Regions from separate parts of the Serratia nevei genome, predicted to be linked through region 3. Evidence: predicted binding sites of a transcription regulator. Region 3 holds the regulator's gene; each other region holds the start of a gene.
What was found. The regulator LexA, encoded in region 3, represses DNA repair genes until DNA is damaged. The targets are predictions, from matches to a motif close to TNCTGTATGTACATACAGNA.
Positions count from the first base shown of each region.

Region 1 (7,286 bases), 2.3 Mb from region 3:
AGGCCGAAACGGCGATAAATCGGCGCAACGAGCGGCAGAGCGCAAACCCCAAGCGCGTCGGGCGGGATCACGGACGCGGGCATCAGCGCGACGCCCGTGCCTTCCCTGACCAGCGTCAATGCCGTTTGCCAATCGCTGACGGTGGCGCGGATATCGGCCAGCGCCAGGCCCGACTGCTGCGCCAAGCTTTGCGCATTGAGATCGCACCCGCCGGTCGCCAGGATAAAAGGCAGCCGGAACAGGGCATCCAGCGCCACCGGCCGCCGCGCTCGCGCCAGCGGATACGCGCTGGGCACGACCGCCAGCCAGGCATCCTCTCCCAAAGGGAAGCACTGCCGCTCCGGCGCCGGATTGAGCACCACGCCGATGTCTGCCGTCGCCGATGTTAACCAGCTCTCCACTTCGTGATCGGTGCCCTCGAGCGTAATCAGCTCAATGTCGGGGTACAGACGGCGAAATTTACGCAGCAGCGGCGGCAACAGCTTGCTGAATGCCGACGGGAAACTGGCCAGGCGTATTTTGCCCGCGTGTGCGTTGCCGGCTTGTTGCGCACACTGCTGAATGGCCCGCAGTGCTTCCAACATCGTGCGGGCATGGGCGACGATCTGCTGGCCGCTTTGGGTCAGGACGACATTGTGCGGTTGGCGCACCAAAAGCCGGGTGCTCAGCATTGTCTCCAGTTGAGCGATGGCCTGGCTGGCGGCAGACTGCGTCATACCGCAGATCGCCGCAGCCTGAGTGATGGTGCCGTTGTCGGCGACGGCAACCAGCAGGCGCCAGTGAAGAAGATTATGCATCGGCGTGCATCCTCTTGAGGAGCGAAGACAAAAAAAGCGGCTCGAGAGCCGCTTTTTGCTGGTGGCGAGAAAGCCTTAGCAGACTTCTGCGCCGGCGATGCCGTCCAGGTAACGCTCTGCGTCCAGCGCCGCCATGCAACCGGTGCCGGCGGAGGTGATCGCCTGGCGGTAAATGTGATCCATCACGTCGCCTGCGGCGAAGACGCCGGGGATGGTGGTTTGGGTCGCATTGCCGTGAATGCCGGACTGCACCTTGATGTAGCCGTTTTCCAGCTCCAGCTGGCCGCCGAAGATGCCGGTGTTCGGGCTGTGGCCGATGGCGATGAACACGCCGGCCAGTTCCAGTTCGCGGGTTTCGTTTTCCGCTTTGGTGCTGCGGATACGCACGCCGGTCACGCCCATTTCATCGCCCAGCACTTCGTCCAGCGTATGGTCGGTGTGCAGCACGATATTGCCGCTTTTCACTTTTTCCATCAGCCGGTCGATCAGGATCTTCTCCGAACGGAAGCTGTCGCGGCGGTGGATCAGGTGAACCTCGGCGGCGATATTGGACAGGTACAGCGCTTCTTCAACGGCGGTGTTGCCGCCGCCGACCACGGCGACTTTCTGGTTGCGGTAGAAGAAACCGTCGCAGGTCGCACAGGCGGAAACGCCTTTGCCCTTGAACGCGTCTTCGGAAGGCAGGCCAAGGTAGCGGGCGGAGGCGCCGGTTGCGATGATCAGCGCGTCGCAGCTGTATTCACCGCTGTCGCCGAACAGGCGGAACGGACGCTGCTGCAGATCGACGCTGTTGATGTGATCGAAGACGATTTCAGTCTGGAACTTCTCCGCATGCTCGCGCATGCGCTCCATCAGCGCCGGGCCGGTCAGGCCTTCGGCGTCGCCCGGCCAGTTTTCCACTTCGGTGGTGGTGGTCAGCTGGCCGCCTTGTTCCATACCGGTGATCAGCACCGGGCTCAGGTTGGCGCGCGCCGCGTAAACGGCGGCGGTGTAACCGGCCGGGCCGGAGCCCAGAATCAGTAATTTGCTATGTTTAGCCGTGCCCATGAATAACCTCTTTATTCCACAATGGCGGACAATGGAACCGATTGTAGGGAAAATGGCGCAGTAAAAAAAGCGCCGGGCGACGTTGTTAACGATTTGTATGATAGTTGTCGCCTATTAATGCACCCGCTGTCGGCAAATCGTACGCTGAACGCAGAAATTTACCTTATCAAAGCCGCATTCGGCTGCCGAATCGCCAACCGCGCAAAAACGGCGCCTTCTGCGACTTCAGCCGCTCCCTGCCGGGGTTTATCTGCCAGCGATTCATAACCAAAAATGGGATGCAGACTTTTCGTGACGGTACGTTGTTCTGATTTTGCTTCTTTTACTTTGACAATCCGCTGCGCATTTGCGAAAACATCATAGGAAGAAGAAATTATCCCCGTAACACCAGCAAATCGTACGTATTTGCGCCGCGAGGCGGCAATGCGCGGTGGATGTGCGGAGCAGGGCGCGCAAGCGTTTGCAGATTTTTTCTCGACCTAAACGTCGTTACCGGCGTCGCGCGGGGTTGGACAGACAGGCTGCGCGGCGTGGAATGATGGTAGTGAAGAAGCATATGACAGGCATCGGGTCTTCGCTTGGAACGAACCCTTACACATTGACGTTGGCTAGGGTGTGGCAAGTGCACGGAAGAAAATAAGAGAGACAATAATAATGGCAGACAACAAGAAACGCCCGGGTAAAGATCTTGACCGTATCGACCGCAACATCCTGAATGAGCTGCAGAAGGATGGGCGTATTTCGAACGTCGAGCTTTCGAAGCGCGTGGGGTTATCCCCGACACCATGTTTAGAACGCGTGCGCCGTCTCGAGCGCCAGGGTTTCATTCATGGCTATACCGCATTGCTCAACCCGCATTATCTGGATGCGTCCCTGCTGGTTTTCGTGGAGATCACGCTGAACCGCGGCGCGCCGGATGTGTTTGAGCAATTCAACTCGGCAGTGCAGAAGCTTGAAGAAATTCAGGAGTGTCATCTGGTTTCCGGCGATTTCGACTACCTGTTGAAAACCCGCGTACCGGACATGTCGGCTTACCGCAAACTGTTGGGTGAAACCTTGCTGCGTTTGCCGGGGGTCAACGACACCCGTACCTACGTAGTGATGGAAGAAGTGAAACAGAGTAACCGTCTGGTTATCAAAACACGGTAAGGTGCAGGTGCAAAACCTGATTAAATTGGTTACACTCCTGTTTATTCATACAGTTTCGGCGCCGGGGAAGCTTCTCGGCGCTGTTGCTATGTCAGCTAACAGGAACCTGGAGAGCCTTTCTTGAGCCAGGAATATACAGAAGATAAAGAAGTTACCCTGAAAAGACTCAGCAGTGGCCGGCGTTTGCTGGAAGCTGTGCTTATCGTGGTAGCGATTTTTGCCGTTTACCTCATGGCTGCGCTGGTCAGCTTCAACCCGTCTGACCCAAGCTGGTCACAGACCGCATGGCATGAGCCGATTCACAATTTGGGCGGCGGTGTTGGGGCCTGGTTGGCCGACACGCTGTTCTTCACCTTCGGGGTGCTCGCCTACGCGATACCGCCGATCATGCTGGTCCTGTGCTGGGCGGCCTATCGCCAGCGCGGCAACAGAGACTACATCGACTATTTCGCGCTCTCCCTGCGCCTGATCGGCACCCTGGCGTTAGTGCTTACCTCCTGTGGGTTGGCGGCGCTGAACGTTGACGATCTCTATTACTTCGCTTCCGGTGGCGTGATCGGCAGCCTGCTGAGCAACGCCATGTTGCCGTGGTTCAACGGCATCGGCGCCACGCTGGCGCTGCTGTGCGTGTGGGCGGCGGGGCTGACGCTGTTTACCGGCTGGTCCTGGCTGGTGATCGCCGAGAAGATCGGCGGTGCTGTGCTGGGCGTCGCGACGGTGATGACCAACCGCTCGCGCCGCGAAGAGCGCTATTTCGAGGATGACGAACGTTACGTTGACGACGAGCCTGAGCAGGCAGGGAAGGGCGCCGCAGCCGCGGTTGCCGCAACCGCCGCCGGAGCCGCGGCCGCCGATGACGACGTGCTGTTCTCCGCGCCTTCGGTCACCGAAAGCGCCAAAGAGGCAGCGGAAGACGCCGCCGATCCGTTGCTCAGCGGCCTGCGAGCCGACGATGGTGAGGTTGAAGCCGACGTCGCGCCAATCGCGCCGGCGGCTTCGCCTGCACCGGCGTTGACGGCAGAGATCCACGAGCCCGTTGCCGCACCGATCGCCACACAGGCGCCGTCGGTAACGGTGGCGCCGGCCGCGCCGACCTCGGTTAATCAGCACCCGGTGAGCGCCCCGGCGCAAGACGCCACGCCGCCGCTGTATTCCTTCGAAATCCCGGAAGAAACGCCTGCGCCTAAGGCGACGCGTCCCGTCGACCCTTATCGGGACGACGATGAGCCGCGCCTGGGCAATTGGCAAGAGCCGGCTGCGCCGCAGCCGCCGGCGCGTTCTCCCTTTGATTTTACTGCCGCGCAGCGCGACAGTGCCGACGTCAGCGGAGCGGGTGGTTTCAGCGCCACCGGCGCCAAGCCACAGCTGGATACGGCAGCCGCTGCCGCTGCGGGCGCCGCAGCGGCGACCTTCATGCCGGCTTTCACGGCCACCAGCGACGGCAATCCGCAGGTTAAACAGGGCATCGGCCCTGAGCTGCCTCGGCCGAATCCGGTACGTATTCCGACGCGCCGCGAGCTGGCTTCTTACGGCATCAAGCTGCCTTCGCAGCGTGCGGCCGAGCAGGAACAGCGCCAGGCCGAGGTGGAGCCTCAGCAGCCGACGGCGGTGAGCCCGCAGGAAGAAGAGGCGCTGCAGGAAGCGGCGCTGCGTCAGGCGTTTGCCGAGCAGCAAAGCCAACGCTACGGTGAAACCTATGCGCCGGAGCAAGATGACGAAAGCGCCCTGCAGGAAGCTGAGCTGAGCAAGGCGTTTGCCGAACAGCAGAGCCAACGTTATGGCGAAGGTTATCAACAGAACGACGAAGAGGCGCTGCAAGAGGCCGCGCTGCGCCAGGCGTTCGCCGAGCAGCAGCAGGCACGCTACGGCCAGCAAGAACCGGCCCCGCAGGCGCCGGCTGCCAGCCCGGTCGATACCCGCAATGCTTTCAGCTTCTCGCCGATGGCGGATTTAGTGGACGATGGCCCGAGCGAGCCGATGTTCACGCTGTCCCCGCAGCTTGAAGAGCGCATTGAACAGCAAAGCGAGCAAGAGGACGACGTGCCGTTCGGCCAGTTTGAGCCTGCCGCGCCGGTTGCCCAACCTCAGCAACCGCACTCGCAGCCTCAACAGTACCAACAGCCGCAGCAACAGCAGTATCAACAGCCGTCGCAGCCGCAATATCAGCAGCCGCAGCAACCGGTGCAGCAGCCGCCTCAGCAAACTCAGGCCGAGCAACATCCGGCGATGGACAGCTTGATTCACCCGTTCCTGATGCGCAACGATCAGCCGCTGCAGAAGCCGACCACGCCGCTGCCGACGCTGGATCTGCTGACCGAAGCGCCGAAAGAGGTGGAGCCGGTCGACTCCTTCGCGCTGGAACAGAAGGCGCGCCTGGTGGAGGCCAGCCTGGCCGATTACCGCGTGAAAGCCGATGTGGTGGACATCCTGCCGGGGCCGGTCATCACCCGCTTCGAGCTGGATCTGGCGCCGGGCGTTAAAGCGGCGCGTATTTCCAACCTGTCGCGCGATCTGGCGCGCTCGCTGTCGACTTCGGCGGTGCGCGTGGTGGAAGTGATCCCCGGCAAGCCTTACGTCGGTCTGGAGCTGCCGAATGCCAAGCGGCAGACGGTGTACCTGCGCGAAGTGCTGGATTGCCCGGCCTTCCGTGACAACCCGTCGCCGCTGTCCATCGTATTGGGTAAGGACATCTCCGGCGAGCCGGTGGTGGCCGATCTGGGTAAAATGCCGCACTTGCTGGTCGCCGGTACCACCGGTTCCGGTAAGTCGGTCGGGGTCAACGCCATGATCCTGAGCATCCTGTATAAAGCCACGCCGAAAGAAGTGCGCTTTATCATGATCGACCCGAAAATGCTGGAGCTGTCGGTTTACGAAGGCATTCCGCACCTGTTGACCGATGTGGTCACCGACATGAAAGACGCCGCCAATGCGCTGCGTTGGTGCGTGGGTGAAATGGAACGCCGCTACAAGCTGATGTCTGCCCTGGGCGTGCGTAACCTGGCTGGCTACAACGAGCGAGTCGATCAGGCCGAAGCGATGGGGCGCCCGATCCCGGATCCGTTCTGGAAGCCGACCGACAGCATGGACATCACGCCGCCGGTATTGGAGAAAGAGCCGTACATCGTAGTGATGGTCGACGAATTCGCCGATCTGATCATGACGGTCGGCAAGAAGGTCGAAGAGTTGATCGCTCGCCTGGCGCAGAAAGCGCGTGCGGCGGGTATCCACCTGGTGCTGGCGACCCAGCGTCCGTCGGTGGATGTGATCACGGGCCTTATCAAGGCCAACATCCCGACGCGTATCGCTTTTACCGTGTCGAGCAAAATCGACTCCCGCACCATCCTCGATCAGGGGGGGGCTGAGTCCTTGCTGGGTATGGGTGACATGCTCTATCTGGCGCCGAACTCCTCAATTCCGGTGCGCGTACATGGCGCATTCGTGCGCGATCAGGAAGTGCACGCGGTGGTCAAGGATTGGAAAGCGCGCGAGCGGCCCCAATATAAAGAGGGCATTCTCAGCGGCGGCGAAGACGGCGAGGGCGGTGCCGGCGGCGGTATGGACGGTGACGAAGAGCTGGATCCGTTGTTTGACCAGGCGGTGGATTTCGTGGTGGATAAACGCCGCGCCTCCATCTCCGGCGTGCAGCGCCAGTTCCGCATCGGTTATAACCGCGCGGCGCGCATCATCGAACAGATGGAAGCGCAGGGCATCGTCAGCGAGCAGGGGCACAACGGCAACCGCGAGGTGCTGGCGCCGCCTCGGCACGATTGATGGTCGTTTAGCCATTGCAATTCAATAAGAAAGGGCCGCTTAAGCGGCCCTTGTGCAAAGAAGCGTAAACCCGTTTCTTCTCGGAACATTGGCCTACCGGCCGATCGCCGGCTTCGGGTAAAGTAACCGGGTAAAGGGTTGATTTGACCCGCACGGCGTCGCCCTGCGGTTAACGCATTTCATAAGGTATCTGGAATAATGAAAAAACTGTTAGTTGCCTGCTGTCTGCTTTCGGGATTCGCTTCTACCTCCGTGCTAGCCGATGCCGCGCAGGATCTGCAAAGTCGCCTGGCGAAGGTGAACAGTTTCCACGCCAGCTTCTCACAAACCGTGACCAGCGCCGACGGCGCCGCGGTGCAACAGGGGGAAGGCGAGCTGTGGGTGAAGCGGCCAAACCTGTTCAACTGGCATATGACGTCGCCTGATGAGAGCGTGCTGGTCTCCGATGGCCAGACCCTGTGGTTCTATAACCCGTTCGTCGAGCAGGTGACGGCGACCTGGCTGAAGAACGCCACCGGCAAT
Region 1 covers NZ_CP149940.1:1,764,477-1,771,762, forward strand. The annotation lists gene V8N38_RS08350 (LysR family transcriptional regulator) at 1-797, opposite strand, end outside; gene trxB (thioredoxin-disulfide reductase) at 873-1,844, opposite strand; gene lrp (leucine-responsive transcriptional regulator Lrp) at 2,499-2,993, shown strand; gene V8N38_RS08365 (DNA translocase FtsK 4TM domain-containing protein) at 3,114-6,764, shown strand; gene lolA (outer membrane lipoprotein chaperone LolA) at 6,963-7,286, shown strand, end outside.
Region 1: V8N38_RS08365 (DNA translocase FtsK 4TM domain-containing protein) is a predicted target of LexA. The motif match lies at 3,029-3,048, and genes of this name have one in related genera.

Region 2 (7,286 bases), 2.3 Mb from region 3:
CAATCCACTCCTGGAACAGACAAGCACCGCCGGCGGCGAAAGGTTCATCGCCACGGCTGGCCGGCTCTATGCTGACCTTGCCATCCTGAATGGCATAGTGGCTGCCGCGGCATGCCGTATTCTTCGCCAGAAGCGGGTTGACGGCGTGTGCGATCAGTTCTAGGTATTCTCGCGTTTCTTGCGCTTTCAACAGCATGAAACGCGGTGGCGATTGAGGGTGGCAAAATAGCGTCAGGGCATTTTCCAGCCGAGGCTGAATGGCGGAAAAGGGCACGGGTGCCAACTGAGCGGCGGTATCAAATATCGCCTGATAAGGCGTTACGTCCGGCAATAAAGATTGCCATTCAAGTCGGTTATTGGTCAAAGTGTTAGATGCAATCGTTAAAAAGGGAAAGGGCGATTATACAAGAATAACGGCGGCTTGATACATGTGGAGTGCCAGTTGGCGTCAGGGAGTTTGACATCGCGCGATGACTGTGCAAAAAACAGTCTAAAAGACGGCTTAATTGCCGGGGAAATTCGGCGCAAAGCTGTTATGCTTATTTGAAGTTACGCGGTCACTGAAGAGCTCAAGATGAAATATCAGCAACTGGAAAATCTGGAGAGCGGTTGGAAATGGAAGTACCTGGTGAAGAAGCACCGGGAAGGGGAACTTATTACCCGCTACATTGAAAACAGCGCTGCTCAGGAGGCGGTTAACGAGCTGCTGAAGCTGGAAAATGAGCCGGTAAAGGTACTTGCATGGATTGCCGCTCATATGAATCCGGAGCTGGATAACCGGATGAAGCAAACGATCCGCGCCCGCCGCAAACGTCATTTTAACGCAGAACACCAGCATACGCGTAAAAAATCTATCGATCTGGAGTTTTTGGTTTGGCAACGCTTGGCAGCCCTGGCGCGCCGTCGTGGCGTCACGCTGTCGGAAACGGTTGTGCAGCTTATCGAAGATGCTGAGCGCAAAGAGAAGTATGCGAATCAGATGTCGTCGTTGAAAGAAGATTTGAAGGCGATTCTCGGTAAAGAACCTAAGTAAACGGGGCAGAGCGCCTTAGTTACACTGGGTCTTGAATGTTCTGATAACAACAGGACGAAAAAAAACCCCGCAATGCGGGGTTTTTTATTAGGCGAGTAAACTTAGCCCTGAGGCTGAGTTACAACGTCTTTGATACCTTTAACTTCGATCTCTACGCGACGATCTGGTGCCAGGCAGTCGATCTGAGCTTTGGTAGCGCGGCCAGCTTTGTAGCCACAGGTGTTGCCAGTAACTGGATCAGCTTTGCCCATGCCACGTGCAGAAATTTTGTCTGACGGGATGCCTTTGGAGACCAGGTAGTCAACAACGCTTTGTGCGCGTTTTTCAGACAGTTTCTGGTTGTACTGAGCAGAACCAACGGCGTCGGTGTAACCCAGAACAACTACGGAACCGTCTTTAGGATCCATGGAGCTCAGCTGGGAGTACAGCTGATCCAGAGCCTGCTGACCTTGTGGCTTCAGAGTTGCTTTGTTGAAGTTGAACAGCACGTCAGACTTCAGAGTGAAACGCTTGGTTTCAACAACTGGAGCCGGAGCTGGGGCTGGAGCAACTGGAGCAACTACGTCATCCTGACCGAAGCGGTAAGAAACGCCCAGGCTCAGCATGGTGTTGTCTGGACGTGCGCCAACGGTACCTGCGTCACCGATGTTGCTTACGAACTGGTAGTCCAGGCGGGTAGCCCAGTTTTTGGTCAGTGCGTATTCAACACCAACAGCAGCCAGCGGAGAAACGCCGGTGTCGTGGTCGCTCAGGCGCTGACCAGTGCGGCCGTAGTTAGCTTTGGAGTCTGCACGCCATACCATACCACCCAGACGAGTGTAGATATCCAGATCGTCAGCAATTGGGTAGCTCAGTTTAGCAGCCAGTTGAACGCCCTGCGCTTTGAAAGCACCGTTGTTCACGCTGCCTTTGTAAGGCATACGGCCGAGCCAGTCATAGCCCAGTTCGAAGCCCAGGTATTGGTTTGCCTGGTAGCCCAGGAACGCGCCGGCACCCAGCTGATCTTTGTGGGTTGGGCCGTTGCCGATACCGTTCTGGTAACCGTTACCGTAGAAACCAGTGTCGTGGTACTGGGACCAGCCCAGTTTAGCACCGGTGTACCAGGTGTTATCTTTTGGAGCGGCTTGCGCTACGGTAGCGAAACCTGCCAGTGCCACTGCTAATGCGATAGCTGTCTTTTTCATTTTGCGCCTCGTTATCATCCAAATAGGCAATGAGCTTTAAAGCTGTTTTAAGCCCTTGGTTAAATTCCTTCGCCAAGGTTTAAGCCCTCGTTTGTTACTCGCCAGTTTTTCTGACGTTATAGAGCAACCTTGGCGATGTAAAGTCTACAACGTGGCGCGAAAGTTACAAGTGTGATGTGATAAGGCTCTAAAAAAAAACGCGGAATCGTACATATTTGCTAACATTCTTAGCCTAAAAAAACGGCGATTCATCGGGCGTTTTTGCTTGGCAAACCGCAGCCGGACTAGCTTTGTGCCTTATCCCGCAAAGGTTCCCTCTACGGGGTGCGAAAATGATGGGAAAAATCCTAAATTTACTTAATGATACAAAGAAGAGTGAATTTTTAGGGTGGAACAGTGTCCGTGAGTCGGGTCAATGTCACGTTGAGGACGCATGATAAACCCGTAGGCATTACCCAATTCTGCCGCACGTCTTAATTTTAGACGATCCTCCTCCGTTAGCTCGGGCAACCAGCCGAGAACCACGCTGTAGTTCCCCGTTTGCAGCGCTTTTTCCATTGCCTCAACCGTATTCACCGGGCTGATTTGGCTCAACTGCACCATTTTATCCACCGGCAGGCCGGATTGCTGCAGCCATTGCTTGCTTAACTTTTGCTGCGGCGTCAGCCACAGAAGCCAGCGAGACTGCTTGCCCAGTTGCTGGAGCAGGGGCAACAGCAGTTGAGCCACTGCGGGCTGGCGCTCGTTGTAAACAAGTTCACTGATCAAGCCATTCTCTTTGCCGACATTTGTGTTCTTCGCAACGCTGTTCGCGGTAAAAGAGCCATGGCTAAAATGAGGTTGGTAGAGTGATTGAGTACGCATAAAGTTCCCGCCCGTCGTGTTACTGTATGTTTATACAGTATCCCTGATTTCGGATAAGATCAACCCAAATTTTCGTAGCGGCTCGCATAATTGCGATCATTTTTTGTACCGGTGTTTTTTGTGATTGGCATGCAGACGGATAGTGCGTATTTTTCTAATTAGTTGTTCACGTTACTTTTTTCATTGATGAGAGAAATAATACGACCGGAACCTAAAAAGGAGGAATGCTATGAAAAGGATGTCGACGAGAAGAATCACGCAGGCTAAAAGTTGCTTCGCGGCGCTGGGCACCATCACCACGCGGTCACAGTTTGGCGGCTATGGGCTGTTGGCTGAGGGGGTGATGTTTGCAGTGATAGCGGAAGGCGAGCTGTATTTGCGGGCTACGGCGAGCATGGAACCGGCCTTTCGCGCTCGGGGCATGGTCAATATGGTCTATTCCAAGCGCGGAGTGCCCATCACTTTGCGCTATTACTGGGTTGACGAGTCCCTGTGGCGGGAACGTAACGAATTGGTGGGGCTGGCTTGGCAAGCTGTCAGGGAGGCCCGTCGGGAACAGCGGCTCAAGGCCGGCGACCACGGCAGATTGAAGGCGCTGCCGAATATAGATGTCAATATGGAGCGGCTGTTGTGGCGAGCGGGTATCCGCAACGCCTATGACCTGCGGTTGCAGGGCGCGAAACGCAGCTATCTTAGCCTGCTGCAACAACAGACCAATCTGGGATTGCGAGTCCTGTTGTCGCTGGGCGGGGCGATAGCCGGTTATCATCAGGCGGCATTACCGGCTGAATTGCATAACGAATTGGTGCGCTGGTTCGATCATATGATGGCGATGCGCCGCCATGGACATGAGCCGGTGATTCAGGGCCCGTCGAGCGGGCCCTGAATGATTAGGCTGTCTTATTGATTTGGGTGTGCAGCGCGGTGAGTTCCGGCAGAAGTTCGAGCACCAGCCCCACCTGCTGCAAAACCAGCTGTTCTTTGCTTTCAGGTTCCGGAACGGCTTGGCGAATACGCTCCGCCAGCTGTTCCAGCGCCTGAGCAATGCGCTGGCTGTTCTGTTCTTCCTGATGCAGGGCGCCGTCCACGTAACACACGGCATCATTGAGCAGGTCGAGCGTGGCAGGGGTATTCAGCCGCTCGCGGTGCGCACCCAACGCCGAGATATAACTCAGGAGTGTGTGGTTCAGGCAGAGCAGGCGGAAGGCGGCTTCCTGCAGCGCCTTGTCGGCCTTGGGATCGGCGGACATGTTGGAGATGACCGAAGCCAGCTCGGCATCGCTGTTGTGGGCATCTCGCCGCGCAATGCGGTAGGCGAGGCCGTTATCCTTACCCTGGTGGTATTGCACCAGAATGGCGTCCAGATAACGGCAGTTGGCATTCAGCGTTTTATCCACCACCGCCGGCAGTTGGCGGAACTTCCAGTCCGGCCAAATAAAGCTGACTGCCGCCCAGGCGATGGCGCAGCCCAGCAAGGTATCGTAAACGCGCGGAGCTGCCACTTCGAATCCTTCACCCAACAGGTTAAAGCACAACAGCACCAGCAGCGTAATGAACATCGTCGCGTGCGCATATTGTACGGTGCGGAAAGCGAAGAACAGAACGCCGGTGATGACGATCAACACCAGCTGTCCTTCCAGTGAAGGCACGAAATAGAGGATTGGCAGGCCGATAAGAATACCGGCCAGGGTGCCGATGATGCGCAATGCCAGGCGTCGGCGGGTGGCATTGTAGTTCGGTTGGCAGACGAACAGGCTGGTCAACAGGATCCAGTAACCGTGCTGCATACCGGTGAATTGAATGAAGGCGTAACCCACGCACAGCACCACCGACATGCGGATCGCGTGGCGAAACAGGGCCGACTGGGGCGTCAAATGGCGGCTGATGCGCAGCCGGATATCGCTCCAGCCGGTTAAGCGGTCATCGGCCAGGCTGTTCTCTTCCGCTTGCCCGCTGGCCAGCGTCTGCTCTGATTCGATATTGGCCAGCTGCGCATCGATCGCATGCAGGTTTTTCAACAGATGCGCCAGCGCCTTGGTCTGCTCGGTATTGCCCTGGGTTTCGGCGATGCGCGCCAATGCCTCCTGAATGCGGCTGAAAGCCGGTTCAAAGCGCGGGTTGTGCTGGTACTTTTGCCGCAGCAGGATCGATTGCGCCAATTGGCGGCAGGCGCGCGCCTGCATGCTCAGCAAACGCTGGAAGCGGAACAAAATGTCGCTGTGGCGGAATTGCCGGCTGAGTGCGTGGTACTGAACGTGGGAAGAGCTGGCGCGTTCGTGGATATCCTGCGCGACAAAATAGTAGTGCAAGGTGCGGCGGGTGCCACGCTGGCCGCGATCGCCTTTCAGGCGCGTCAGCAGCGAGGCTTTGGTTTGGTTAAGCAACGCGACCAGGGCGCTGTTGGCCATCGCGACATCCATCCAGGGCAGATCGGCGTCGCGCTCGGCATCGGGATCGAACAGATTGGCTTTGGCATCTAGATAGTTGGCCAACTGATCGTAGCAGCGTGCCAGGTTCTCTTGCAGCGGCCGGATAGGGAACAGCAGGTGGCCCGCCAGCGTCAGCAGGTTGTACCACAGTGCGCCGATCACCAACAGCAGCGGCTGCTGATACCAGGCATCGTACATGGCGGTGCCGAGCATGGTATAAACCGCGATCAGCAGCGCGCCGAAGGCGATGGTGGCGTAACGTTGCCCCAAGGCACCGAGCAGGATAAAACCGCAGGTCGACGTGGTTAAGCCAAGGGCGAACAACCAGGGGTAGGGGAACAGCAGCTCGATTGAAGCAGAGGCGACAAAGAAGCACACCAGCGTGATCAGCAGGTTGCGTAACCTGCCGGCCAGGCGGTCATCCAAATCAGTCAGGGCCGCCGCCACGACGCCCAGCGTTAGCGGGATGGTCAGCTTGGGAATGCCCAACCACCAGGGAACGGCGGTGGTGCCGATCAGCGCAATAAGGATGCGCAGGTGATACAGCAGGTTGCTGTTGTAGGTATAACGACGAACTGCGGGTGCAAAAGAGAGCACGAAAAACTCCTCAAACGGAGAAAAAATTAACGCTGATGATAGTGGCGGCGAGCATTCTCAATACGCGCTTGCTGGGCCATTTCTACCGAGACGACGCGGCGCCCCACCGGCCACAGCGCGATGGCGGCAATTTTGAAATTGGCGATGCCGACCGGAATGCCGATGATCGAAACGCACTGCACGATGCCGGCGGCGATGTGTGACAGGCATAGCCACCAGCCGAACAGCACCAACCAGATAATGTTGAGCAGCGAACCGCCGGCGGAGAGCAGCGCATTGCTTTTTTCCGGGTAGAGTTCATCGACGTGAATTGCCTCATTGCCGAAAGGCACCAGCGACAGCTTGGTGATTTCCCAGCAGGAGCGGGTGAGCGGCAGCGTGATGACCAGCAGCACGCTGAACACCGTGGCGATGAGCCAACCCAGCGTGGTGAAGAAACCGCCCAACACAAAATTAAGAATATTCAGTACAGTACGCATAGACGTCATTCTGCTCTAATGATGGCCAAACCGCGATGCGGGCGTATTCACGATAAAAACGCAAAATCTATTCTACCCTTTTTTTAGCGCTAGAGTGCCACTGCTTATCACAGGTAAACTGGCAGATATCCGTTATTTAATCTCAACATAGTCATGGCGCGACGATATGGAACTTAAAGCGACATCGCTGGGGAAACACCTGGCTCAGCACCCTTATAACCGCGTGCGGTTGCTGCACGCCGGCGTTGAGGTGAGCGGGGAAAAACATGAATATCTGATCCCCTTCAATCAATTGATTCAGGTCAGGTGCAAGCGCGGCATCGTCTGGGGCGAGCTGGAATTTGAATTGCCGGACGAAAAAGTGGTGCGGCTGCACGGCACCGAATGGCAGGAAACGCAGCGTTTTCATCATTATCTGCAGCAGGCCTGGCAGCAGTGGAGCGCAGAAATGAGCGAGGTCAGCGCCGGCGTGTTGCAACAGCAGGTGGCGCAGATCCAGCGCATCGAGCAGCAAGACAAATGGTTTAAAAAGTCTGAGCTGGGCAAGCTGCAGCAGCAAATCCACGAGGCTTTCTCCGCGTTGCCGATGCCGGTGGCGCGTCTGGATGAGTTTGATAACTGCCGGGCTGATTATCATCTGTGTCTGCAATGGCTGCAGCAGGGGCTGCGCAGCGTCGAACAACGCAACCGGCAGTGGACC
Region 2 covers NZ_CP149940.1:1,841,935-1,849,220, forward strand. The annotation lists gene V8N38_RS08640 (AAA family ATPase) at 1-364, opposite strand, end outside; gene matP (macrodomain Ter protein MatP) at 575-1,033, shown strand; gene ompA (porin OmpA) at 1,135-2,217, opposite strand; gene sulA (SOS-induced cell division inhibitor SulA) at 2,575-3,081, opposite strand; gene V8N38_RS08660 (TfoX/Sxy family DNA transformation protein) at 3,311-3,967, shown strand; gene yccS (YccS family putative transporter) at 3,972-6,107, opposite strand; gene V8N38_RS08670 (YccF domain-containing protein) at 6,134-6,586, opposite strand; gene helD (DNA helicase IV) at 6,753-7,286, shown strand, end outside.
Region 2: sulA (SOS-induced cell division inhibitor SulA) is a predicted target of LexA. The motif match lies at 3,102-3,121, and genes of this name have one in related genera.

Region 3 (7,286 bases):
CATATGCTAAGATATTTATACAAAAAAGGATAAAGAGGATATATCCTTTATATTGGATATATCTTTCAATATTTATTGCGCTATGGGCTATTGGCCTAGCTATGCGCTCCCACCACTATAGCCTTTCTCAAATAATATGTTCATACATCCTAATACCTTATGGTGTAACTGATGATAAAATAACGCCACCAGTCTTGACTCAAGCGTGGACATTAAGATACGAAATGTTTTTTTATATAACATTTGCATTTTTTATAATGTTAGGAATAAATAAAAAAATCATGCCAATGTTACTACTCGTGTTCTTTTCGGCATTAGTAGTGATTTCACAATTAAACCTATTCCCATTGAGCGAATTAAATATATTCTTCTCAAATTGGCTACTTTTGCTTTTCGTTGCAGGGATATTATTAGAAAAGAACCAAGATGTTATAACCAAATTATTGACAAAAACAAAAAACCATACCCTGTGGGTAATTGCAACCCTACTTATACTAATAGCAACCTACATTGACAAACCAGTTATTATAGATTACGTGTTAAGTATATTGATACTGATTTTTATCTTGCCGATTGACCAGGGAAGGAAAAGCCTCTTAAAAATTGGTGATGCTTCATACACAATATATTTGAGTCACTCATTTATAGTTCTGGCTTACGGGATTATAACCAAAAACACATCAAGTATGTGGATATGTCTGTTAGCAGGTTTAATAACAATATTCGCCTCTGCAACTCTGGGTATATTCCTGTATGAAAAAATAGAAAAAAGAATACATCGTTAACTGACATAAAAATGATTGATAGCCACTTAAATTAAGTGGCTATCATCTTTATTAGCACATCCCTCAGTCTCACGCCCCATAAACACAGCCAACATTAACCCCTCTCAAAAAAAGACAAAAAAGATCACAATAAGCAATACACCCAATAAGAATATTATTAATAAATCTGTCACTGCACGTTTAAATAATTATTACTAGACCCCTGCGCGAAAAATCCTCTATCACCAATTTTGTCCACATCTTGCCACACATAGAGACCAGTTCTTCATCGCGCTGTCGTACTCCAGGTCCGTCATCACACAAGGCTCCTGTTCGTCACGCGGGTGAAGCGCGTTATACCGCTCTCGCCAGCGGCTCTCCAGCGCTAAAATCGGCAACGTTGATTTGCCGCCCGGTGGAGGGAAAAAGTTGTGATGCATCTCTCTTTTAGCGCACTCAGCGCGCCTTTCCCTGCGCAATCCTCAGGGGAAAAGGGGGCAACTCTCGGCGATTCGCCGTAATCATGGTAAAATCGGCTTTTTTACGTACCGGGATATTTGCGATGAACTCAACCACCCAGGAAAAGCTGCTGGCGCAGGCGGAACGCCTCTGCCAACAACGCAATGTGCGATTGACGCCGCAACGGCTGGAAGTGCTGCGTCTGATGACTCAGCAACCCGGTGCAATCAGCGCTTATGACCTGCTCGATCTGCTGCGCGTCGCCGAACCGCAAGCCAAGCCGCCGACGGTCTATCGCGCGCTGGATTTTCTGCTGGAGCAAGGGTTTATCCATAGAGTGGAGTCCGCCAACAGCTACGTGCTGTGCCACCACTTCGAACAGCCGATGCACACGTCCGCACTGTTTATCTGCGACCGCTGCGGCCAGGTGACCGAACGCACTACCGAAGGCGTAGAGGAAACGCTGCAGAAGCTGGCGCAGGAAGCCGGATTTGCGCTGCGGCACAGCGTGGTGGAAGCGCACGGCCTGTGCGCCGGCTGCGTGGAGGTTGAGGCGTGCGACAGCAAGCATGACTGCGCCGAACACGATCACAGCATCGCCATCAAGAAGAAGTAAGACGAAGTCAGGTACCTCCCTGTACCTGCGGCCGGGGCGCCAGAGGATGAGAGCGACGCCGGCCTGAGTTGGGCAAGCCGCCTTCAATGGCGGCCCTGCAAATTACCAGCGGTGTTTGGTGTGATCTTCCCAGGCTTTCACCTCTTTCTCGGCCGCCTCTTTCTGGTAACCGTAGCGCTCCTGGATTTTGCCGACCAGCTGTTCGCGTTTCCCTTCGATGACCGTCAGATCGTCATCGGTCAGCTTGCCCCATTTTTCCTTCACTTTGCCTTTAAGCTGCTTCCAGTTACCGTCGGCTTGATCTTTATTCATAGTCTCTCCGTTAACCTGTGGTGAATCAGTGATCCCTGTCGCCGGCCGGGGTTAACCAGAAATTTTTCTGGCCGATATGCCCTTCACCTTAAGGAATATCTCTCCCCTTCATTCGCCAGCCACATGATTCATTATAGTTAAACATGGAAATAAAAAAGCCATATGACAGAATAAAAAACCATTAAGAAATGAAATAAACATAAAAAACGCCAACAAACAACAAACTAAGCCGGGCAAAACCAGGCTGAAAACATGTAAGCAAACATGAATAAAAACATAAGAAAAATTAATAATTAACCCAACAAGGCGTGCGGTTTAGCGTGCGGCAAACCAGCTGCCGCGCACCTGATGGCGGTGCCAAATCCAGCCCAGTGCCAGACCGCGCAGCGCCAGAAACACCGCCAGCGCCAGCCAGAGTCCGTGGTTGCCAAGCAGCGGCACGCTGAACAGCGCCAGACCGTATCCCGCCGCAGCCACCGCCATGCTGTTGCGCATCTCGGCACCGCGCGTGGCACCGATAAACATGCCGTCCAGCAAATAGCACCACACCCCGACCAGCGGCAGGATGACCTGCCACGGTAAATAGTGGGCGGCCAACGCACGCAGCTCCGGCAAGGAGGTCAACGCCGCCACGATCTGCTGGCCGGTAACGGCATACGCCAGGGCGAAGGCCAGCGCGACCAGCCCTGCCTGCCTGCAGGCCGCGTGCCACACCTTGCGCAGCTGGCTGTCGTCCCGGGCACCGTAGGCGTGGCCCGAATGGGCTTCCACCGCATAAGCGAAGCCGTCGAGCGCATAGGCGGTGAACGTCAGCAGATTCATCAATACCGCGTTGACCGCCACCACGTCGCTTCCCAGGCGAGCACCGAAGATGGTCAGCGATGCAAAGCACAGCTGCAGCAGCAATGAACGCAACATGATGTCGCGGTTAAGCGCCAGCAGCCGACGCAGATCGCCACGCCAGGCCTGGCGCAGCATCGGCAGGGTGATACCGCGCAGGCACATCACCCGCCACGCCAGCCACAGGCCGAGCAGCAGCGTGGCGTATTCGGCGATGGCGGTTGCCGCCGCCGCCCCTCGCACGTTCCAGCCCAGGCCCATCACCAGCCAGATATCCAGCACGATGTTCAGCAGGTTGCCGACAATCAGCAGGATCACCGGCGCACGCACATACTGCACGCCGAGCAGCCAGCCCAGCAGCACCAGATTAGCCAGCGCCGCCGGCGCGCTCAGCCAACGGATCTCAAGAAAACGCCGCGCCTGTTCCAGCACCTCGCCATTGCCACCGACGATCCGCAGCGCCAGTTCGATCAGCGGATAGCGCAACAGGACGATCGCCACCCCGGCCAGCAGCGCCAGCAGAAGCGGCTGCATAAAGGCGCGCGCCAGCGCCTGCGGGTTCTGTGCCCCCAGCGCCTGCGCCGCCAGGCCGGTGGTGCTCATGCGCAGGAACAACAGCAGCATGAACAGGAAGCTGGTCGCCACCGCGCCGATCGCGACGCCCCCCAGGTAGATCGGGCTGTCGAGGTGGCCGATCACCGCGGTGTCCACCAGCCCGAGCAGCGGTACGGTGATATTGGAGAAAATCATCGGCAGAGCCAGGCGCCACAGGGCTTTATCGGTGTCGCTGGTGAAGGCGGAAATCAAGCGCATGATGAGATGTTCCCGTAGCAGTGGCGAAGGGCAAGGTCAGAAACAAAAACGCCCCAGAACAGGGGCGATTGATACAAGAGGCGGCACTGAGAGTGCGACGATTAAATCCAGTCACCGTTGCGGATCACGCCGACCGCCAGCCCTTCGATAGTGAAATTCTGCTGGCGCAGATCGACCACGATCGGTTGGAATTCGTTGTTCTCCGGCAGCAGCTCGACCACGTTGCCGTGTTTTTTCAGGCGCTTGACCGTCACTTCGTCTTCGATGCGCGCCACCACGACCTGGCCGTTGCGCACGTCTTGCGTTTTATGCACCGCCAGCAGATCGCCGTCCAGAATGCCGATGTCGCGCATCGACATGCCGTTCACCCGCAGCAGGAAATCGGCGCTCGGTTTAAACAGGGAAGGATCCACCTGGTAGTGCCCTTCGATGTGCTGCTGCGCCAGCAGCGGCTCGCCGGCGGCGACGCGGCCGATCAGCGGCAGCCCTTCTTCTTCTTCCATCAACAGGCGGATACCGCGCGAGGCACCGGAGACGATTTCGATCACGCCTTTGCGTGCCAGCGCCTTCAGGTGTTCTTCGGCGGCGTTAGGCGAGCGGAACCCCAGACGCATCGCGATCTCGGCACGCGTTGGCGGCATGCCCGTTTGCGAAATATGATCGCGAATCAGATCGTAGACCTCTTGCTGTCTGGTAGTTAGTGCTTTCATTCCGCCCCCTGTTTGTTTATACAGTCTTGCTGTGAGTATATACAGGTAAGCGCGGATTGGGAACCGAAGAATAAATAAAAATCAGTCAGTAGGCGCCTTTCGTCAGCCAAAATGCTGCCATAAGACCGTGCCCCAAACGAACAGCGCCAGCACGATCGCCAGCGACACCGCCGCCGATCCCATGTCCTTGGCCCGACCGGACAGTTCGTGATGTTCGCTGCCGATGCGATCCACCACCGCCTCGATCGCGCTGTTCAGGATCTCGACGATCATCACCAGCGCTACCGATCCGATCAATAAAATGCGCGCTATCGCACCCACATCCAGCCAGACAGCCAGTATGATAGCCAGCAGGGTGAGCACCAGCTCCTGGCGGAAAGCCGCTTCGTGCTGCCAGGCGGCGGAAAGCCCTTTATAAGAATAGCCGGCGGCCTTGATGATGCGGGTCAGTCCGGTTGCTTGGTTTGCCATGTTTTCGTGCCTTTCTCAGAGGTCGGTCATAATAAAAAGAGTCTAGAACAGTCCGCGCTGACGGCTCTCGGTTTTCGAACACCACAGATCTGCTACCCGGTTTCTGGTATGCTTGCGGCGCATTGCTAACAAGAGGCTTCACGTTGTTTATGTCAGGTTGGCGTAAAATTTATTATAAAATATTGAATTTACCACTTAAATTGTTGGTAAGAAGTAAGGTCATCCCTTCAGATCCGGTTACCGAGCTAGGGTTGGATCCCTCACGGCCGATTTTGTATGTTTTACCTTACAATTCCAAGGCGGATTTGCTGACGCTGCGCACCCAGTGCCTGGCGCAGGATCTGCCCGATCCGCTCAACTCGCTGGAGATCGACGGCACCGTGCTGCCGAGCTACGTGTTCATTCACGACGGCCCGCGCGTGTTCCGCTACTACACCCCGAAAGAAGAGTCGGTAAAGCTGTTCCACGACTATCTGGATCTGCACCGCAGCAATCCGGATCTCGACATTCAGATGCTGCCGGTTTCGGTGATGTTCGGCCGCTCGCCGGGCCGCGAAGGCCACGGCACGCCGCACCTGCGTCTGTTGAACGGCGTGCAGAAATTCTTCGCCGTGCTGTGGCTCGGCCGCGACAGCTTCGTGCGTTTCTCCAACACCGTTTCGCTGCGCCGCATGGCCACCGAGCACGGCACGGATAAAACCATCGCGCAGAAACTGGCGCGCGTGGCGCGCATGCACTTCTCGCGTCAGCGCCTGGCCGCGGTAGGCCCGAGCCTGCCGGCCCGCCAGGATCTGTTCAACAAGCTGTTGGCGTCCAAAGCGATCGAAAAAGCGGTCGAGGACGAAGCGCGCAGCAAGAAGATCTCGCACGAAAAGGCCCAGCAGAACGCCATCGCGCTGATGGAAGAGATCGCCGCCGATTTCTCCTACGAAACCGTGCGCCTGTCCGACCGCGTGCTGAGCTGGACCTGGAACCGGCTGTATCAGGGCATCAACGTCACCAACGCCGAGCGCGTGCGCCAGCTGGCGCAGGACGGCCACGAGATCGTCTACGTGCCCTGCCACCGCAGCCACATGGACTACCTGCTGCTGTCCTACGTGCTGTATCACCAGGGCCTGGTGCCGCCGCACATCGCCGCCGGCATCAACCTCAACTTCTGGCCGGCCGGCCCGATCTTCCGCCGCTTGGGCGCGTTCTTCATCCGCCGCACCTTCAAGGGCAACAAGCTGTACTCGACGGTGTTCCGCGAATACCTCGGCGAGCTGTTCACCCGCGGCTACTCGGTGGAATACTTCGTGGAAGGTGGCCGTTCCCGCACCGGGCGTCTGCTGGAGCCGAAGACCGGCACCCTGTCGATGACCATCCAGGCGATGCTGCGCGGCGGCACCCGTCCGATCACGCTGGTGCCGATTTACATCGGTTACGAACACGTGATGGAAGTGGGCACCTACGCCAAAGAGCTGCGCGGCGCCACCAAGGAAAAAGAGAGCCTGCCGCAGATGCTGCGCGGCCTGCGCAAGCTGCGCAATCTGGGCCAGGGTTATGTCAACTTCGGCGAGCCGCTGCCGTTGACCGCTTACCTCAACCAGCACGTGCCGCAGTGGCGCGAGTCTATCGATCCGATCGAAGCTCAGCGCCCAAGCTGGCTGACGCCGACGGTCAACGATCTGGCCGGCCAGATCATGGTGCGCATCAACAACGCCGCCGCGGCCAACGCCATGAACCTGTGTTCCACCGCGCTGCTGGCTTCGCGCCAGCGTTCGCTGACCCGCGAACAGCTGGTCGAACAGCTCGAGTGTTACCTGCAGCTGATGCGCAACGCGCCTTACGCGCATGACGTCACCGTGCCGACGCAAACGCCGGACGAGCTGCTGGATCACGCGCTGAACATGAACAAGTTCGAGGTGGAGAAGGACAACATCGGCGACATCATCATCCTGCCGCGCGAGCAGGCGGTGCTGATGACCTATTACCGCAACAACATCCACCACCTGCTGGTGCTGCCGTCGCTGATCGCCAGCATCGTGATGCATCATCGCCGGGTATCGCGCGCCGAACTGCTGCGTCAAATCGGCATGATCTACCCGATGCTGAAAGCCGAGCTGTTCCTGCATAACGACAAGGAACAGCTGCCGGAGGTGCTGCAGCCGGTGATCGACGAGCTGATCCGTCAACAGCTGATCTGCGACAAAGGCGACGAGCTGGTGCTGAACCCGACGCGCATTCGCCCGCTGCAGCTGCTGGCCGCCGGGGTGCGCGAAACCCTGCAACGCTACGCCATCACCATGTCGATCCTCAGCG
Region 3 covers NZ_CP149940.1:4,848,151-4,855,436, forward strand. The annotation lists gene V8N38_RS23160 (acyltransferase family protein) at 1-785, shown strand, start outside; gene zur (zinc uptake transcriptional repressor Zur) at 1,327-1,839, shown strand; gene V8N38_RS23170 (CsbD family protein) at 1,942-2,151, opposite strand; gene dinF (MATE family efflux transporter DinF) at 2,467-3,804, opposite strand; gene lexA (transcriptional repressor LexA) at 3,906-4,514, opposite strand; gene V8N38_RS23185 (diacylglycerol kinase) at 4,617-4,985, opposite strand; gene plsB (glycerol-3-phosphate 1-O-acyltransferase PlsB) at 5,135-7,286, shown strand, end outside.

Region 4 (7,286 bases), 710 kb from region 3:
CAGAACATCCCGGCGGAACGCCTGTGGGTTAACCCGGATTGCGGCCTGAAAACCCGCGGCTGGCCGGAAACCCGACAGTCGCTGGCCAACATGGTATTGGCGGCACAGCGCCTGCGCGAGCACGCGTGATGCCGTGCGGCGGATAAACCGCCGCTTATAGATTTACTGGTGTGATGATTGGGCGCTTCGGCGCCCTTTTTTATGCGCGGGAAATTATTTGACGCCGTGCTGGGCGAACCATGCCAGCATGCGCTGCCAGCCGTCTTGCGCCGCTTCGGCGTTGTAGCTGGGACGATAATCGGCGTTGAACGCATGCCCGACCTCGGGATACACCACGATTTCGGCCTCGGCGTTGGCGGCGCGGATCGCCTGACGCATGGTTTCCACCGTCTCCAGCGGGATGCCGCTGTCCTGCCCGCCATACAGCCCCAGCACCGGCGCCGACAGGTGGGTGGCGACGTCGACCGGCTGCTTCGGTGAATTCAGCGTTTTCTCGCCGACCAGTTTGCCGTACCAGGCGACCGCCGCCTTCAACTGCGGGTTATGCGCCGCGTACAGCCAGGTGATGCGGCCACCCCAGCAAAAACCGGTGATCGCCAGCTTGCCGGCGTCGCCGCCGTGGCGGATAGCCCAGTGCGCGGCGTGATCCAGATCCGACAGCACCTGACGATCCGGCACCTTGGTGACCAACTGCTGGAACAGCTCGCCGATATCGGTGTAGTCGTTGGCGTCGCCCTGGCGGAAATAGAGCTCGGGCGCGATCGCCAGATAGCCCTGCTTGGCCAGGCGGCGGCACAGATCCTGAATATGTTCATGGACGCCGAAGATTTCCTGCACCACCAGCACGATGGGGAAAGGGCCGCTCTGGTCGGCGGGTTTGGCGACGTAGGCCGGCAGCGCGTCGCCCTGAGAAGGAATGGTCGTTTGCCCGGCGTGAATGCCCTGTTCGTCGGTGATAATCGCGGAGGCGGCCAACGGCGCGGCGGCCGGGGCGAATCCCCCCTGAGCCAGTTCTAATGTCATCACATGTTCGGTTTTCATTGCGGTCTCCGTGCAATAGAAAAAAGCGCTGAGATTAACTATAGGAAAGATTATCCATTATTGGCGCTGCGTGGCGCACTTTCGGACAAGTTGATAAAAAACGGCTAATTATCTGGCTTTGCGGCATTTTTAAGCGCTTTTTATCATGTTATTACGCGTTTTGCCCCGCGTAAGTGCCATAAGGTGCGTTAGAGGGCTTTTTTGTCCCTAAGCAACCGATAAGATGGGGTTATTTGGGATTGATCAGCTAAATAGTTTCAGCCGGCAACCGACGGGCAGAGGGCGGCAAGATTTGTCGGCTAGACTGAGGTATAGCGGTGCGCTCTGGGGGCGTTATAGTGCTTTTTTGTGATAAAAATCACAAAAAATATGTAGCATGTAATTTGTTTCTCTTTTCATAGTGACTATCGTCACGAAATTAAGCGGCGATTTTCAGTAGAGTGCTTTTTTGTTCCTCCCAATAAACATGATCCATGAGGAGTCTCGTATGTCTCAGTCTGACGTTTTTCATCTCGGCCTCACCAAGAACGATTTACAAGGGGCCCAGCTTGCCATCGTGCCGGGCGATCCGCAGCGCGTAGAGAAGATTGCCAAGCTGATGGAAAATCCGGTGCATCTGGCCTCCCATCGTGAATTCACTACCTGGCGCGCGGAGCTGGACGGCAAGGCGGTGATCGTCTGCTCTACCGGTATCGGCGGCCCGTCTACCTCTATTGCGGTGGAAGAGCTGGCGCAGCTGGGCATTCGCACCTTCCTGCGCATCGGCACCACCGGCGCCATTCAGGCGAACATCAACGTCGGTGACGTGCTGGTCACCACGGCGGCGGTACGCCTCGACGGCGCCAGCCTGCACTTTGCGCCGATGGAGTTCCCGGCAGTCGCTGACTTCGCCTGCACCACCGCGCTGGTGGAAGCGGCCAAGGCCAGCGGCGCTACCACGCACATCGGCGTGACCGCCTCCTCCGATACCTTCTATCCGGGCCAGGAGCGTTACGACACTTACTCCGGCCGCGTAGTCAGCCGCTTCAAAGGCTCGATGGAAGAGTGGCAGGCGATGGGCGTGATGAACTATGAAATGGAATCCGCCACGCTGTTGACCATGTGCGCCAGCCAGGGCCTGCGTGCCGGCATGGTGGCCGGGGTGATCGTCAACCGCACCCAGCAAGAGATCCCGAACGCCGAGACCATGAAAAACACCGAAAGCAAAGCGGTGCAGATCGTGGTGGACGCCGCCCGCCGCCTGCTGTAATCGCCTTTCCCCCAGCGGGCCGCCGACGCGGCCCGTTTTTCCATTCGCGGCGAATCTGTTACGGTGATACTCCTCAGCGCTGCGCCGATGGCTGCCGCGCGTTGTCATAACAAAAACAACGAGGACGTTTATGACCGCCCAGATCCTGCTTCATCCTTCGCTCGCGCCGCTCGACGGCGGCATCAATTTCCGCGACTTCGGTGGCAACGGCGTGGCCGACGGGCGCCGCATCAAGCGCGGCCTGCTGTTCCGCTCCGGTTCCCTCGAGCGGCTGACGGAAAACGACTGCACCTTTCTCGCCGGCGTGCCGGTGCGCTCGGTGCTGGACTACCGCGATGCCGACGAGGTGCAGGCCAAGCCGGATATTCTGTGGAGTGGCGCCGACTATCACCACGTGCCGGCTAACCCGCTGAGCAGCGAAGTCAACGCCAACCTGGAGAAGCTCACCAACGAAACGTTGGCCGCTTTCGACGCCCGGGCGTTCATGCTGGAGCTGTATCGCCGCCTGCCGTTCGGCAATGCGGCCTATCAGCGGCTGGCGCAGCTGTTGAGCAATCCTGGCGGCGGCGCCATCGTGCAGCACTGCGCGGTCGGCAAGGATCGCACCGGGGTCGGTTCGGCACTGGTGCTGTTCGCGCTGGGGGCCGACGAAGCGACGGTGCTGGAAGACTATCTGCTGACCGAAACCACGCTGGCCACTTTCCGCGAGCAGATGCTGGATCAGCTGTCTATCAAGCTGAATGCGGCGGCGCTGGAGCAATTCGCCTACGTGCTCAGCGCGCGCGAGGAGTTCCTGATGACGGCGTTGGGCTGCATCCGTCAGCAATACGGTTCCACCGACCGCTGGCTGGAAGCGGAATACGGCCTGGGCGCAGCCCAGCGCGAAGCGCTGCAGGCGTTCTACCTCGAGTAAATCGCCGCGCGTTTAGCCGGGGTTTAACTCGCCCCGGCCTATCCTAGGCGGCGAATTATCGCGTATCAGGAGCCCCGCATTGAGCCTCAATGACGTTATCAACTGGGTCAGCGATGTCGTGCGTCAGCACGAAGGCTGGGCCATTCCCATCATCTTTTTCCTGGCGTTCGGCGAGTCACTGGCGTTTTTGTCGCTGCTGCTGCCGGCCACGGTGATCCTGCTGGCGCTGGGCGCGCTGATCGGCGAAAGCGGCATCGCCTTTTGGCCGATTTGGGCCGCTGCCGCCGTAGGGGCGTTTTTCGGCGACTGGCTCTCTTACTGGGTCGGCTATCACTATCAGGACCGGGTGGCGCATATGTGGCCGCTGTCGCGCAATCCGCAGCTGCTGGCGCGCGGCCACGCGTTCTTTGAACGCTGGGGCGTGCTGGGCATCTTCATCGGCCGCTTTTTCGGCCCGCTGCGCGCCGTGGTGCCGCTGGTGGGCGGCATTTGCGGCATGCCGCAGCGTTATTTCCAGTTAGCCAACGTCACGTCGGCGATGATCTGGGCGTTCGGCATTCTGGCGCCGGGGGCATTCGGCATCAAGTGGCTCAGCCAGTGGCTGGGCTGATTTCTCGCTAAATTGCGCAGCGCCGCGCAATATTGTGCACGGCGGGCAAAATCAGGCTGGACATCCATACAGGCTCCCCTTAACGTGACGGGCAATGGGCGTGCGAAACGCCGGAACGGCAAGGTGCAACAGGAGGCAGGGTGGATACCAGTCTGATTTATGGGATTGGCGGCGTAACGATCGGCATGCTGTTGGGGTGGTTGATCGCCAGTCTGCGGGTGCAACAGACGAATGCGCAGCATGAAACCGAGCTGCGGTTGCTGGAGCAAGCGTTGCAGCAGGCGCAGCAGGAAACGGCGGCGCGGCAGGAGGCTCTGCAGCGCCATGAGCAGCTGCTGCGGCAGAGCGAGCTGGAGCTGCGTAACCTGCACAGCCAGCTGGCGGCCGGGCATGAAAAGCTTCAACAGCTCAACCATTGGCGCAACGAATGCGAATTGCTCAACCAGGAGCTGCGCGCCCAGCGCGAGGTTAACAGCGCGCAGGAGGCCGAGCTGCGCGAAGTCACCATCCGTCTGGAAGAGACGCGCATGGCGGCGGAGGAGAAGCAGCGCCTGCTTATCAACAGCGAACAACGCCTCACCACCCAGTTTGAAAACCTCGCCAACCGCATTTTTGAACACAGCGGCCGCAAGGTGGAAGAGCAAAATAAGCAAAGCTTGGATCGGTTGCTGCTGCCGCTGCGTGAACAGCTGGACGGTTTCCGCCGTCAGGTGCAGGACAGCTTTGGTCAGGAGGCGCGGGAACGTCACACGCTGACGCACGAAATACGTAATCTGCAGCAGTTGAACGCACAGATGGCGCGCGAGGCCATTAACCTCACCAAGGCGCTTAAAGGCGACAACAAAACGCAGGGCAACTGGGGCGAAGTGGTGCTGAGCCGGGTGCTGGAGGCCTCCGGCCTGCGCGAAGGGCACGAGTATGAAACGCAGGTCAACGTGCGGGTGGATCACCAGAGCCGCATGCAGCCCGATGTGATCGTGCGCCTGCCGCAGGGCAAGGACGTGGTGATCGACGCCAAGATGTCGCTGATCGCCTACGAGCGCTATTTCAACGGTGAAGACGAGGTGGAGCGCGAAGCGGCGCTGAGCGAACATATCGCCTCGCTGCGCGGCCACATTCGCATGCTGGGCCGCAAGGACTATCAGCAGCTGCCGGGGCTGCGCTCGCTGGATTATGTGCTGATGTTCATTCCGGTCGAGCCTGCCTTCCTGCTGGCTATCGATCGCGAGCCGGAGCTGATCAGCGAAGCGCTCAAGCACAACATCATGCTGGTCAGCCCGACCACGTTGCTGGTGGCGCTGCGCACTATCACCAACCTGTGGCGCTATGAGCATCAAAGTCAGAACGCCCAGCGCATCGCCGATCGCGCGGCGAAACTGTATGACAAGATGCGGCTGTTCGTGGACGATATGTCCGCGCTGGGGCAGAGCCTGGACAAAGCGCAGGGCAGTTATCGTCAGGCGATGAACAAACTGAGCGAAGGCCGTGGTAACCTTATCGGCCAAATTGAAGGTTTCCGCGCGTTGGGGGTTGAGGTCAAACGGCCGATCAACCCGCTGCTGGCGCAGCAAGCCGGCGCGCAACACGATGAAGCGGAAGAGGCGAACGACGATGATGTCGCCGCGCTGCCGCAGACGAAAGACGATGACGATACCGCCGGGGAACCGGGCTTCGTTTCGCACGGCTGAGGCCGTGGCGAGGTGGGGTATTCCCCAGGCTTCTGGTACACTCATCCACACAAAATTGACTGAATAGCAGGCAGGACAATGGCAGATCAACCGCAGGAAACCACCGATTTCGGTTTTCGCACCGTCGCTAGAGACGAAAAACAGGCCATGGTGGCGGACGTTTTTCATTCGGTAGCGGCAAAGTATGACGTGATGAACGACCTGATGTCGTTCGGCATCCACCGTATCTGGAAGCGTTTCACCATTGACTGCAGCGGCGTGCGCCGTGGGCAGCGCGTGCTGGATCTGGCCGGCGGTACCGGCGATCTGGCTGCCAAGTTCTCCCGCATGGTCGGCGAGCAGGGGCAGGTGGTGCTGGCGGACATCAACGATTCGATGCTGAAGATGGGACGCGAGAAGCTGCGCGATCGTGGCATCGTCGGCAACATCAATTACGTGCAGGCCAACGCCGAAGCGCTGCCTTTCCCGGACAATTACTTCGATTGCATCACCATCTCCTTTGGCCTGCGCAACGTCACCGACAAAGACAAAGCGCTGCGCTCGATGTTCCGCGTACTGAAGCCGGGCGGCCGCCTGCTGGTGCTGGAATTCTCCAAGCCGCTGCTGGCGCCGCTGAGCAAAGCTTACGATGCCTACTCGTTCCACGTATTGCCGAAGATCGGCGAGCTGGTGGTGAAGGATCCGGACAGCTACCGCTACCTGGCGGAATCGATCCGCATGCACCCCGATCAGGAAACTCTGAAGGGCATGATGGGCAACGCCGGTTTTGAAAACGTCACCTATTTCAACCTGACCGGTGGGATTGTCGCCCTGCATCGCGGCTTCAAGTTCTGAGAGGGAGATGCCGATGCTGTTTACCCCTCTGCTGACCGGTGCGCTGGAAACCTCGCTGAATAATCTGCTGTTTCGCGATCGCAGCATGAAAGCCGCTCGCCAACGCCTGGCGGGCAAGGTGCTGCGTATCGAACTGGAAGAGCTGGCTTCACCGCTGGTGCTGGTGTTCAGCGAACTGCGCGTGGACGTGCTGGGGCAGTCTGAGGACAGCGCCGATTGCACCGTGCGCAGCCGCATTCCCGCCTTACTGAAGCTGCGCGATCGCCAGCAGTTGCCGGTGCTGATGCGCAGCGGCGAATTGACGGTGGAAGGCGATATTCAGGTGGTGCAACAGCTGGTTGGCCTGCTCGATCTGGCGGAGTGGGATCCGGCGGAGTGGCTGGCGCCCTATATCGGCGATATCGCCGCCCAGGGCATTACGCAGGCGCTGGGAAAAGGCGCCTCGCTGCTGAAAACCGGCTTTATGCGCCGGCAGCAGGACATGGCGGAGGCGTTGACGGAAGAGTGGCGTCTGGCACCGGGGCCGCTGGAAGTGGTGTGGTTCAACGAGGAAGTTGATGCACTCGCCCGCAGCGCGGAAGCGCTGTCTGCCCGCATGGACAAGTTGGAGGGCAAGCGATGACCCCAGGCGAACTGCGCCGTTTGTATTTTATCGTCCGCGTTTTTCTCAGCTATGGGCTGGACGAACTGATCCCTAAAATGCGTTTGACGCTGCCGCTGCGCTTCGGCCGCCGGCTGCTGTTCTGGATGCCGAATCGGCACAAGGACAAGCCGCTGGGTGAACGCCTGCGGCTGGCGCTGCAGGAACTGGGGCCGGTCTGGATCAAGTTCGGCCAGATGATGTCGACCCGCCGCGATCTGTTTCCGCCGCAGATTGCCGATCAGCTGACTTTGTTGCAGGACCGGGTCGCGCCTTTCGACGGCGCGCTGGCGCGTAAACATATTGAACTG
Region 4 covers NZ_CP149940.1:209,337-216,622, forward strand. The annotation lists gene metE (5-methyltetrahydropteroyltriglutamate--homocysteine S-methyltransferase) at 1-129, shown strand, start outside; gene V8N38_RS00960 (dienelactone hydrolase family protein) at 214-1,041, opposite strand; gene udp (uridine phosphorylase) at 1,529-2,290, shown strand; gene V8N38_RS00970 (tyrosine-protein phosphatase) at 2,421-3,203, shown strand; gene V8N38_RS00975 (DedA family protein) at 3,283-3,813, shown strand; gene rmuC (DNA recombination protein RmuC) at 3,954-5,501, shown strand; gene ubiE (bifunctional demethylmenaquinone methyltransferase/2-methoxy-6-polyprenyl-1,4-benzoquinol methylase UbiE) at 5,580-6,335, shown strand; gene ubiJ (ubiquinone biosynthesis protein UbiJ) at 6,349-6,957, shown strand; gene ubiB (ubiquinone biosynthesis regulatory protein kinase UbiB) at 6,954-7,286, shown strand, end outside.
Region 4: rmuC (DNA recombination protein RmuC) is a predicted target of LexA. The motif match lies at 3,868-3,887, and genes of this name have one in related genera.